4 regions of the Anaerosinus massiliensis genome follow, and region 2 is predicted to be linked to each of the others. Evidence: riboswitches for the same ligand, from Rfam matches in the RefSeq annotation. Region 2 holds a riboswitch; each other region holds the start of a gene.
What was found. Region 2 has a riboswitch for cobalamin ahead of BN6559_RS03530 (methylmalonyl-CoA mutase family protein). Riboswitches for the same ligand answer to the same signal wherever they lie in the genome.

Region 1 (3,208 bases), 2.0 Mb from region 2:
CGAGTTTCTGTGTTTTGAAAAATACGCCATTTTCATTATGTATGGATTTATTTGAAACGCACGGTGACTATTGGAATGCGCACAAAGAAGTTATGCATAGTTTAGGGTTGTTAAAGGAAACGATACAACATTCACAATTGAAGAAAGAAATTGCTTATAAAAAGACACAAGAAAATTTTTCAACAGTTACGGCGCTTGCTGATTATCTGGTTGGAAAGTTTGATATATCTTTTGTTGAAGCGCACGATATTGTGGGAGGCATGGTTGCAGAAGTAATAGAGCAGGGAGCCTCTGTAAGTGGAATGGATAGCATGCTTCTTGAAAAATACTCAAAAGAAATTTTAGGAAATGCACTTGTGTTAAGTTCAGAAGAGATTGAAAGTGTTTTAGAACCTTCTAAAAATATTCAATCTAAAACGAGTTTGGGCAGTCCGAGCAAAACTTCTGTTGAAAAAATGCTGGATGAAGCGCAGTCGTGTTTAGCAGAGGATAAGAAATGGTTAGATGCTCAGATTAAACAAGTAGAAAAGGCTTATCAAAAAATAGAAATAGAAGAAAATAAAATTCTCAGTGTAGAATAATTCTTTTAAATATAAACAGATACGATTAGGAGTATATACTTGAAATCGTATCTGTTTTTTTCATATGTGAATAAGTAAACCTATATAATGAATTACTTTAATATATTACGAAAATAACAACATAAAACCAATTGCAAATTATAGATTGATAGGTTGAAAAACGTCGGAATATGTAAAACGAAATTACTGGACAAGGAAATTTTTCTGTGATAGTATGTAGGCAAATAAAGGGATAAAAGGAAAACAAAGAAAATTTAAATAAAGCTATTTCGGTACAGGTGCCTTTCGGGGCTTAATAGGGAAGATCGGTTAAAAGCCGACACGGTCCCGCCACTGTAATGGGGAGCAATGCTAAGAGATACCACTGGGATATATGCCTGGGAAGGTTTGGCGGCGCGATGAACCAGAGTCAGGAGAACTGCCTGTATAACATCACCGGTGACCTGCGAGAGATGGGGAGGGGATTATGGAGTATCAGTCTCTCTCTGGATATTTAATCGCAGAGGGATTTTTTTTACTATAGTAAAGTAAAGCAAAGGATAAAAGCACGAAACATATGATAATTGTATATTGGGATAGGTGCTCGTGAGAGCTTAATAGGGAAGACCGGTTGAAAGCCGGCGCGGTCCCGCCACTGTAATGGGGAGCAATGCCAAGAAATACCACTGGGGTGTAAATCCTGGGAAGGTTTGGCAGAGTGAAGATCCAGAGCCAGGAGAACTGCCTATCTGACAATCACCACTTGACCTGCGAGTGACAGGGAGGAGATTACGACAACTGGCAGATAACATTTATTTGTCAGGTTGAAGTAATGCTTACTCCCGATAAGGGAGTTTTTTTATTTGTCTTATTTTATTTAAATAAGACAAATAAAAAATTAGGTGGGAGCAGTGTGCAATAAAAACTTTTTAAGGAGGTGAGGTATTTTCGTGTCAGGCACTAAAAAGACCTCAGTGGCCCAAAGGCTGTTGAGTGCCGAGTTTTAAAAATAAAAAATGGGAGTGTGAATGTTTATGTCTACTAAGGTTGCTTATGGTACGTATGCTTATCCGGCACCAGATTATGTAGGTGTAGGTGATATCGGAACGGCTACCTATAATGGTTCAAGTATTGCGGCACATGCCGGTGTAGTCAAAACTTATGTGGATTCTGGAATAACTAAAAAGATTGCTGGCGATCCTAAACCGTTCTATTTCAAAAACAGCGCCGGTGCCGATCGGGTGCTCGTGGCTTCTCTTGCATGGTCAGGTGGTGTGGCGAACACCCATTTTCTCATTTATCAGGCGAATGCCGACAATACTTCACCCTATACCTGGGGCAGTCCCGTATATGGACCGCAGACCTGGTCGATTGGCAGTACCGCGATCACCAATCCCTATAAATTTGTAACCAAAACGATAGGCGGCGTATGCTATATCTATGGCATCGACTATGATAATAAGACTGTTTTCCGCATTAGTAGCAGTGAGGACACCTATACCCTTGATACTGCGCATAGTTTCACCTTTACTCCGCCAACAGGGCAAGAATCCTATGGCGTCGACTTGCAAGTCATCGGAGATTCTGTATTTGCTCTGTTTATTAGTGGTACCAATCTAACGGGAAGCAATGCTTCCTATGTGAAGAGTACTTTGGTTCGCTTAAGTACATCTCTGGACTCGCCAATCTACAAGGGACCGCATGGCTCTGCAACGGCACCGGGGTCAGAAGTCTGGCCGGCTGAAAATGCTTTTAGTATTCAAGCTTATGGGGATTATTTGTATCTGATTGCTGTCGGTGGTATGCAGCATTATACTACACCGATTACCTGGAATCCGACATCTCGCCTCCAAAAAATTGCGATCAGTGATTTGACCGTAACTGATGTACTTAGAGCAGCTACAACTGCTGAAGCTTCAACCAAACCAAATGATTGCTTTGATTTTCGCGCGCTCACCTTTAACAATGATGGTAGTCAGGCATTCATTTTAACTGGTGCGTATGACGCTACTTACACCATGAGCTGGCGCTTGTATGCAACTGATATGGATACGCTTGCTTCTACTAGCAACATCTCCCTAGTAAGCAGCCTAGTGACAACTAAAATTGCAAAGGTTGTAGATCACAAAAATATTTTAGCGGGCTATCTATGGACGTTGATGTATTCGGAAAGCACGGAGTCAACTTGGTTTACACGTGGCAACGATTTGGCAATTTATGATAGTAATGGAATCGTTGGTAGCGCTGCCACGATTACGATGCTCAGTAGCCTGGGAGCAAGTAATTCTCCTTCTCTCAATTCGATAACTCTTTATGGTGGTGAAGTTGCACCGCCAACGCAGGTTTTAAAAGGCTATGCGGCTCCAGCTTTTGTTTCCAATTCCGAACAGGCACTGATCGAACGGAAAAGACTGTTTGAATTGATGCGCAAGAATCAAAAATAGGACACGACAGAATATTTCGTAATGATAATTCTCTGTGGAAGGGAAAGTATTTTCCTTCCACTTTTTTGAATTGAACGAAGTAAGGAGATAGAATTTTGCGAAAACGAAAGAATCTGATTAGTGAGGTAAAAAAAAGGCGTGTACTGCTGGTGGCATTGGTAGCGTTGGCCTTGATTCATATAACGCCAGCATATGCGTCAGAAA
Region 2 (3,208 bases):
AATTGTTCAGTAAAACGATGTTTTTCAATGATTGTATCGATTTTTTCTATTTTACCTTCTTGTCTTAGCGCTTCTGTAACCTCACCTAACGTCGCACCAGCGGCAAAGGAGGAAACAATTTCATCCAGTACCGTTCCATACTGATTGTTGAATCCTTTTTTTATCGCAGACAATTTTTCATCACGATAAATCGTATCAACATCTGCGACAAAATCTTGCACTTGTTTCTCTCGCAGTTTCTGAAGCTCTGGCTCATCCAATGGATGCTTTTCCAATTCTTCTTCCAGCATATTGGCATACATATTAACGCCAACAGCTCTGTCTGCTCGTCTCGCTAAGTTTTTAAATCGCTGCTTTAATACATCGGCAACTGCATTTTGCACAATTCCTTTTCTTAAGGCAGAAACCATACCGCCTTCTTCTTCTACGCTTTGCAAGACTTTCCATGCCTTTTGCGCGATTTGCTGCGTTAATGTTTCTATATACCATGATCCACCCGCAGGATCTATCGGCTGCCTTAAATTACATTCGTTCTGTAAAATCACTTGCGTATTCCGAGCAATTCGACGAGAAAATTCATCCCCAAAACGAATGACTTCATCAAACTCACCCACTTGCAAGCTGTCTACACCACCAACAACACCAGAAAAAGCCTCCGTTGTAGTACGCAGCATATTCACATAAGGATCGTAAATAGACTTGTTGAATTTACCTGTTCGTGCATGAATCACCATTTTCTGAGCTTCTTTATCCCCACCAAAATTTTCTATAACCTGCGACCATAACATCCTCGCCGCTCTAAATTTTGCAATCTCCATAAAAAAATTAGAGCCAATAGAAAAGCTGAACTGCATATGTTTCGCAATCGTCTGAATGTCAATACTCCTCAATTGCATAGCACGGATATATTCAATCGCCGTAGAAAGCACATAACCAAGTTCTTGCACGGCACTTGCTCCACCATCATTGTAGATCTCACCTTGCACTAAGATATTTCTCAACTTTGGCATATTTTCTTCAGTCCAAACAATGGTATGCGCCATTTCATTATATAAATCATGTACGGAAGTAGGTAACTGACCGTCTTGTGCTAAAGTACCGATTGGGTCAGCTCCGACAACCCCATGAATTTTTTCAATCGCATCAGAGTTTGCCCTGCAAGTTGCACTCATCATGCCGATTAACATTGTACTAGAAGCACCAGCATGCATATAGAGTTCATATTTTCCCAAATCAACATCCTGAAAAATATGATACATATCTTGTATTGTACTTAAAGATACGCCGCCTTTTTGGATATCATCAAAATCTTGCTCTACATTTTTCCCTTGTTTCGTCTTCTCATCAAGCGCAATATTAATAGAGGTGGCCCCTTTTTCTAGTTGGTGCCGAATCGATTCATTCAGTTTTTCTGGCAGCACTTCATTATTTGCTTGCGCAATCAACCACGATTTATGAATGTAGCCTCCCGCCCGGATACCGCGCATATAATTTTCAGCTCCAGGTAAATTAGATAATGCATTTGGATCCGGAGCCATTTCCATCGTATAAATAGGTTCAAGCGTAATTCCTTCGTAGGTTTTTGTAAACAATTTCTTTTCAAAACTAGCACCTTTTAAGCTGGTGATTGTTTCTTGTTTCCATTCTTCATAAGTAGGCACATTGAATTCCTCAAAGGTCACTTGCAGCGGCTCTGCTTGTTTCATTTCAGCTTCTTCAGTTTGTTTCATTTTTCACGATCCTTTCCATAGTTAAGAATAAAATTTAATTTTACCTTCAAACTTGCATCGCAAAATAAAAAAGCCACTCCTGCATACACAGAATGGCTTTTATAAAATCAACAAGTACCAATAAAAAATCTCGGCAAAAAAATAAATGCCGAGAAGAGAGTAGTTAACGCTACTTGTAATCCCCTTCCCATCGCTCGCAGGTCTAACGGTGATTGTTAAACAGGCAGTTCTCCTGGCTCTAGTTCATCGCTCCTCCAAACCTTCTCAAAACAATCGTTTCAATGGTATATTCTTGGATTTGCTCCCTATTACAGTGGCGGGACCGCGTTGGCTTTTAACCAAACTTCCCTATTAAGTCCATAAGGACACCTATTTCCAACAGTATTAAATTTTATAGTTAAACATTATTATTTCATAATTCAAGATTATACTAGCACTTTTCAAGTACCTTGTCAAATTTTATTGCGACCTTATACAAAACAAAAATGATCCATAAAATACTACATTACGCAAACAAATTGCAACAAATGGTGATACGAATGATAAACAATATCTAAGCTCGTATCACCGCTAAACAGACATTACACTAAATTGAATATCTTAATATTTATATTGATAAGTTAACATGTAATTGATCGGAGTTGTGTAGTAATAAGAGCTGGTATGGCTTACATTATCCTGACGATCCAATATATTGTTTACACTGAGTGTTACCTCTTGCTGCTCATTTGCCGCATAACGCAAATTAAAATTGGTCAACAGATATGGTTTGGTTTCAAATGAATGAGCATCACTTGGAGACATAACTCTTTCTGACAAGTAGCTGGCATTTAAATTAGCAGCCCATTTATCTTTGTGATATCCTACACCACCATTAAGCTGTAATTTACCGAACGTTCTGTCCCAATATTCTTTTGTTCCAACTTTACTGGATTTTGACCTTGATTTTGGATTTCCGTAAGTGAGCCCATACTGATAAGACCAGCCATTTTCTTCTTCAATTTCACAATTGATCTCAATTCCGGTATTTTTCAAATCTTCGTTTATCGCATAAAAAACTGTATCACCAGCTGACTTTCCTTTACTATATGTAATGTTATCTTTTATATGATACTCAAATAATGCCACTTTCCATTTATGTGCATCGCTATTTTTCTTCCAACCGATTTCATAATGCGTTCCTTTTTGTGGTCTTAATTGATCGTCACCTATAACATTATAAGAACCGGCAGCATACATTTGTTTAAATGTCGGCATTTTAAAAGATTGACCAATACTAGCATACACACTTTCATCTGGTTTTAGTTTATGGAGCCATTGCCCCTGCCCGCTAAAATTATCGTAATTTTTATCTTCGCCATCTTCGCCTCGCGGTGCCGCTGTCGTCCAAGTTTCTCTCGCACTTAAAATCAAGGTATCTTTATCGTTCAGCATGTTCTCCCATTGTGTATAAACAGAATAGTTATTTCGTTGGTATT
Region 3 (3,208 bases), 2.6 Mb from region 2:
CAGCCTGCCATAAAAATTGCTGCGATGCAAACCATCATGAACACACTTAAAAGTTTTCCAAAACGTTTCATATCATCCATCCTCATCTTTTTTATTAGGCAATATCTCCCTGCCCAACTTGTGCTTTATATTAATTTACCCGCTGCGGATCCATAATGTCGCGCAGGCTGTCACCCCAAAGATTAAATATTGTTACAACAACTAGAATTGCTACGCCTGGGAAAATCATGAGCCAAGGTGCCGTTTGAATATACTGTCTTCCTTCATTCAACATAAGCCCCCACTCCGGCGTCGGCGGCTGCGCACCAAACCCTAAAAAGGAAAGACCTGCTAGTTCCATCATCATCGTACCAATATCCATCGCAGCTGTTACAACAATCGTCGGCAAAATGTTTGGTACGATATGCCGTCTTATAATCTGGTGCATTTTCGTTCCATTTGTAACCGCTGCCGCGATAAAATCGCGTTCACGCAATTTCAAAGTCAAACTGCGGGCCAGTCGTGCATATTTTGTCCAGCTCACAACCGCTAAGGCAAGAATTGTATTGATAATGTTGCCCCCCATCATACCAGCGATTGCAATTGCGAGCACAATGCCCGGAAAAGCAAGCATCATATCGGCAATACGCATAAAAACCATATCGATTTTACCACCACAGCAACCTGCAACAACGCCGATCAGCATCCCTACACCAGAAATAAGGATAACGAGTGAAAGTGTCATCATTAGAGAAATCTGCGTTCCTAAAAGTATGCGGGATAAGCAATCTCTGCCTAATTTATCGGTACCGAATAAATGCGCTGAAGAAGGTGAGAGCATAGAGTTTTTCATCGTCGCATCAAATGGATCATAAGGTGCAAGCCAAGGTGCAAATAGTGCCGCACCCAAAATCAAAAGAACCAAAACTGTATATAACCCAAATAAAAATTTATCTTTAGAAAAAGACTTCACTCAATGGCCCCCTCTCTTTAAACGCGGATCGAGATATGTATAGGAGATATCAACCAGCAGATTGATTCCCATATATAAAATTGCAATCCATAGAACAAATCCCTGTACCAATGGATAATCACGCATTTCAATAGCATGTACAGCCATTTTTCCGAGGCCCGGCCAAGAAAAGACCATTTCTATAACAGCCACACCGCCAAGCAGCCAGCCAATTGACAATCCCAAAAGTGTAATGAGCGGCAGACAAGCATTGGGAAGCACATGATGCCACAAAATTTTTCGCATCGGAATGCCTCGCGTACGTGCACCAATAACATAATCTTGCCCAAGTTCTTCAAGAACGGCGGTTCGTACTTGTCTCGTATATTTGGCCGACATTGCAATTGCCAGTGTTACCGCCGGAAGTACGATACGATCTGCAGACACAACCCCGCCGGCAATAGGAAACATGCCTAGTTTTAAACCAAAAATATAGAGTAAAATTAAACCTACCCAAAAACTAGGCATAGAAATTCCTAAAAAAGAGATACCACGAATGAAATAGTCAATTTTACGATTTCTATATACTGCAGAAAGAATACCACCAGGAACTGAAATAACTAACATCATAATAAGTGCAGTAGCGGCAAGCGTCAGAGTTCCCGGTAAGCACTGCCAAAGTCGATCTGCAACCGGCATTTTTGCCGAATAAGACATTCCCATATCTCCATGTGCGATCCCTACAATCCAGCGGATATACTGTATGTGAAAAGGCTGGTCTAAACCAAGCTGCGCTCTGGTCTCGGCAATCGTTTCTTCTGAAACAATCGTATCTCCAACCTCTAACAGCATTTCTACAGGGTCGCCTGGTGATAAATAGGTCAAACAAAACGTCAGAAATGTCACACCGGCAAGCGTAACCATCATCTGAATGACCCTACGCACAAATTCGTTTTTTTTCAAACTATCATCTCCTAAAATTCCTTATTTAAAATTGAATCATTACAGCGAAAATTATGTATTTTAGAATTTCTGCCAGAGCATATACCATTTTTCATGTTTCTTCGAACGATAAAGATAAGATTGCAAAAAAAAATCTTCCGCCAAAGCAGAAGATCGCAGTACAGTGCCGTATAAAATAATAAATGCCCTGACAAAAATAGCCAGGGCAAACAATACAGACCTATCGTGTACTGAAATCCCCTTCCCATCGCTCGTGAGTAAATTACGGTGATTGTTGAACAGGCAGTTCTCCTGGCTCTAGTTCATCGCTCGCTCAGCCTTCCCAGAATTTAAATTCCAGTGACATTTTTTGAGTCTGCTCCCTATTACAGTGGCGGGACCGCATTGGTTTTACACCAACTTCCCTATTAAGCCCTCTCGGGCACCTATTCCATATATAAAATTTATGAAATCATTGATCATCAAATTATTCTTTCTAAGGATAGCATATTCTATAAAATATTGTCAAATAAAAAGATAATTTAGATATGTTTCATCATATCGACATGCTCAATTCCCGCATCTAAATAGACTTCTCCTTGTGCTTGATATCCAAGTTTTTCATAAAACTTTTGTGCATGCAACTGTGCTGACAATTTCAATTTGCTATACTTTTCACCTTTTGCCTCCGTCTCGATACGATCCATGAGTAATTTACCAATTCCAGTGCCACGTTCTTTTTGCAGTACTGCCACTCGTTCAATTTTTAATATGCCGTTCTCGTATGGACGAAATCTAGCGGTTGCAATTGCTTTCTTTGACTCGTCTAAAATCAACACATGTTTCGTTGCTTCTTGACGATCATAAGCATCAAGCTCTAATTCCTCCGGTACATTTTGTTCTTCTATAAATACTTTTCTTCTGATTGCATAGGCTTTTTGCAGTTGTTCATCATTTACGATAATTAAACTTTTATATTTCATGTAGACGTATCTCCTCAAATGTGTAATTGATAAAATCTTGTATCGACCTTCATAACAGGAAACGTTTCTGGCAAACCCTCTTTTGTTATCTGCACGAATTTATTTTTTTCATAAAACCGATGTGCCGCCAAAAATTTCTCTGTCGTCCCTAAATAAATATTTCGCATCTCATGTTTTTTTGCCCACTCAATTGCCGTTTGTAATAAAGAATTTGCTACATTATGAGTTTTTCCCCGATATGGAGCCTTTACAAACATTTTTCGTAAAGCACCTTCGCCATTGCCGATATCCAATAAAGCAATCGTTCCTAACACAACATCTTGATCTATAGCCGTCCAAAAATTTCCGTTCT
Region 4 (3,208 bases), 2.4 Mb from region 2:
ATTGCGATCGTGCTTTGGAGCACAATGGTTGGTTTAATTCATAGCATAAGTGAGATGCTTGATCCACTTGGCGGTATTGCGCTGATTTATACATTTGCTTCGGCTCTTCTTCTCGTTACCTTAGGCGTGCCCAAAATAAAAACTTTTTCTCGGAGCTATTTGTTGTTTGGCGGTTTTTTATTTATGGCGTATGAGATATCGTTTGCGCTGGCGATTGGGTATGCAAATACAGGGACGCAGGCAATTGAAGTCAATATTATAAATTATTTGTGGCCTTGCCTTACAATCGTATTCGCTATCATTTTTAACAAGCAGAAATTCACATTTTTGCTTATTCCCGGACTGCTTCTTTCTTTTCTTGGTGTTTGTTGGACCTTGGGAGGCGAGAAAGGCTTAGATTTAAGTGTGATGATGAGCAATATAAAAAGTAACCCGTTTAGCTACGTTTTAGCGTTTGCAGGCGCTTTTATTTGGGCTGGATACTGTACTGTAACAAATAGGTTGTCGGAGGGAAAAAACGAAATTGTAGTGTTCTTTATCCTTATTACTGTTGTTTTATGGGGGAAGTTCTTTATGAGTGGAGTTTCACTTAACCTTAGCATGCATGCAATATTTTATGCATTGATGGCAGGCTGTGCAGTAGGATTTGGGTATGCTGCCTGGAATTTTGGTATTTTATATGGCGATATTACAATACTTGCGAGTGCATCATACTTCACACCGATCGTATCATCGTTATTATCTTCAGTGCTATTGCATGCACCACTTTCTTTTTCTTTTTGGCAAGGTGTGGTGATGGTATGTTTGGGCTCCGTTTTGTGCTGGCAGGCGACGAAAGAGCAGATAGCAAAAGATAAAGTTTGTTCTTCATAATGATTTATCATTTAATTCATAAAGAAGACAAAACTCTAATTTCTTTTAAGATGCAGTTGGGTTTTTTATTTTGAGTTAATTATATTGCTGAAGTATGTTTTTTGATAAAAATGCATAATGAATGCGCCTACATGTCGGATCAGGGAAATTTTTAGCGAAAATCATTGACAATAAAATTTGTCAATGCTATCATAATATCGAAATATGGAAAAGATTATATGAGTTGAAGCAGGTGTCCGAAAGGACTTAATAGGGAAGTCTGATGTAAGGTCAGCGCGGTCCCGCCACTGTAACAGGGAGTGAATCCGTAAAAATGCCACTGGAGCAAAAGCTTTGGGAAGGTGCGGAGAAACGATGAACTGGAGCCAGGAGAACTGCCTGTTTAGCAATCACCGTTAGCATTCATGTATGGATGCTTGTACCTGCGAGCGATGGGGAGGAGATTTGATACCATCTAGATTTGTTTTGGTGGAGTAGATTTTCTTCGGCTTGTTTTATAAGCCGATTTTTTATTTATTTGCTGAAAAATTTTTATATGAGTGTGCAAAATCTGCCTGCGCTTTGCAGGCAGATTTTTTTCGTATCGAAGAAAAGTTAGATAAAGATTGGTGTGGAGATATTGTGCTCTTTGTTTATATGAATGAAGGGACAAATCAAGGAGGAAAAATGAGAAAATTAACAAAAAAAGCTACTTGGGGAGTCCTTTCAGGATTTATTTTTATGGCAAACGGAGTGAATTTACCAGTTGGTTTGGCTGCGGAGGCAGTTGTACAAGAAGAAAGTTCAACAGAGGAAAACAAGGCAATGCCGGAGTATGATTTTGATGAAATTGTTGTAACGGGAGAAAGGGAAACTTATGCAGGAGGCTTTCTTGCTAAAACTGGTTCAGTGGGATTCCTTGGCGAAAAAGATGTCATGGATACACCGTTTACGGTTGCCTTTTTATCAGAAAAGACCATCGAAACTTTTGGCGATCCAACCCAGCCTTTAGATAGTGTATTGGCTAATACACCATCGATTCGGCAGTCGGGTAGTGTGCTGCATAATGATTTCACATTTCGTGGATTTCGAGCGAATGGAACAAGCACCTACGTCAATGGCGTTCCCGGTATTTGGACACAGTTTAATGCACCGACGCATGTAGCTGAAAAAGTTGAAATTGTTTCTGGCCCCAACAGTGGAATTAGCGGCACTGGCACGCAATATGAATCGGATACGGCTGGCGGACTTGTTAATTTTGTTACGAAAAAAGCTGGTGATGAACCGCTCAATCGTTATACACAAACTTTCTCTGGAAAAGGTCTCTTCGGTGAATATTATGATTTTGGCCGCAGGTTCGGAAAAGATAAAGAATGGGGAATTCGTGTCAACACTGAGAACTTGAATGGACAGACAAGTATCAGTAATGAACGGATTAAAGCCAAGAGTATCTATCTTGATCTTGATCATGTCGATGAAAAAAGCAAAACAAATTTATTTGCCGGTTATCGGGATATCGATATTTTAAATGGACAGAGATGGTTTAAGCTGGGGTCCAATGTAACGAAAATGCCGAGCGTTCCTGATGCGAGTAAAAATTATTCGTTTGATGGTATGGCGAAAGCGTCCTATGGCTGGAGTGCTACGCTGAATCATGAACAAATTTTAAATGCGCATTGGAAAGCATTTTTAAATGGCGGCGTGATGCGTAATAAATTAAATAAAAATGTTATGTATCAGAACAGTGCAGTGACCTTGATCAATGATTTAGGGGATTTTTCTATTAATACACAGAGTACAACTACGCCGCAGAAAGCTTATTATTTACAAACGGGTGTCATGGGGAATTTCAAAACCGGTGAGGTGGATCATACATTGACCATTGCAGCCGATCAAGCATGGCGCAATCGTGATGCAGCAAAAAATGTTAAAACCTATACCATTGGTAAAGGTAATATTTATACAGGTTTAGACCAAACACAGGATGTGAATGTAGCGTATGAAAGTGCGCTTTCAAATAAGACAAGAATCAAGGGCTGGTCAGTCGTGGATTCCATGGATTATAAAAAGATGAATGTGTTAGTAGGTTTACATAGACATGATGCTGAGGTGAATGCCTATAACACAGCGACAGGAAAGTTGTCTTCTCGTGTAGAAAGTGATGCGTATTCTCCAACGTATGCGATATCGTATCAACCGATTGATCATGTATCTTTTTATGCAAGTCACTCAGAAAATTTTGATGCGGGTACGGTTGTTGGTTCTACTTATAAGAATGCTGGGGAAATTTTATCTCCGAATAAAACCAAACAAAATGAGGTTGGTATCAAATATTTGAATAAGAGTACTTTAACGA

Region 1: another riboswitch for cobalamin. It lies ahead of BN6559_RS12755 (hypothetical protein); the one in region 2 lies ahead of BN6559_RS03530 (methylmalonyl-CoA mutase family protein).
Region 3: another riboswitch for cobalamin. It lies ahead of nikB (nickel ABC transporter permease); the one in region 2 lies ahead of BN6559_RS03530 (methylmalonyl-CoA mutase family protein).
Region 4: another riboswitch for cobalamin. It lies ahead of BN6559_RS14855 (TonB-dependent receptor); the one in region 2 lies ahead of BN6559_RS03530 (methylmalonyl-CoA mutase family protein).

The regions. Positions count from the first base shown of each region.
Region 1 covers NZ_LT575483.1:2,645,696-2,648,903, forward strand. Annotated here, with positions in the region: gene argH (argininosuccinate lyase) at 1-581, shown strand, start outside; cobalamin riboswitch at 841-1,021, shown strand; cobalamin riboswitch at 1,142-1,323, shown strand; gene BN6559_RS12755 (hypothetical protein) at 1,595-3,004, shown strand; gene BN6559_RS12760 (TonB-dependent receptor domain-containing protein) at 3,100-3,208, shown strand, end outside.
Region 2 covers NZ_LT575483.1:660,626-663,833, forward strand. Annotated here, with positions in the region: gene BN6559_RS03530 (methylmalonyl-CoA mutase family protein) at 1-1,730, opposite strand, end outside; cobalamin riboswitch at 1,936-2,118, opposite strand; gene BN6559_RS03535 (TonB-dependent receptor plug domain-containing protein) at 2,331-3,208, opposite strand, start outside.
Region 3 covers NZ_LT575483.1:3,211,784-3,214,991, reverse strand. Annotated here, with positions in the region: gene BN6559_RS15370 (ABC transporter substrate-binding protein) at 1-71, opposite strand, end outside; gene nikC (nickel transporter permease) at 131-952, opposite strand; gene nikB (nickel ABC transporter permease) at 953-1,894, opposite strand; cobalamin riboswitch at 2,159-2,338, opposite strand; gene BN6559_RS15355 (GNAT family N-acetyltransferase) at 2,416-2,856, opposite strand; gene BN6559_RS15350 (GNAT family N-acetyltransferase) at 2,871-3,208, opposite strand, start outside.
Region 4 covers NZ_LT575483.1:3,099,263-3,102,470, forward strand. Annotated here, with positions in the region: gene yddG (aromatic amino acid DMT transporter YddG) at 1-873, shown strand, start outside; cobalamin riboswitch at 1,087-1,269, shown strand; gene BN6559_RS14855 (TonB-dependent receptor) at 1,540-3,208, shown strand, end outside.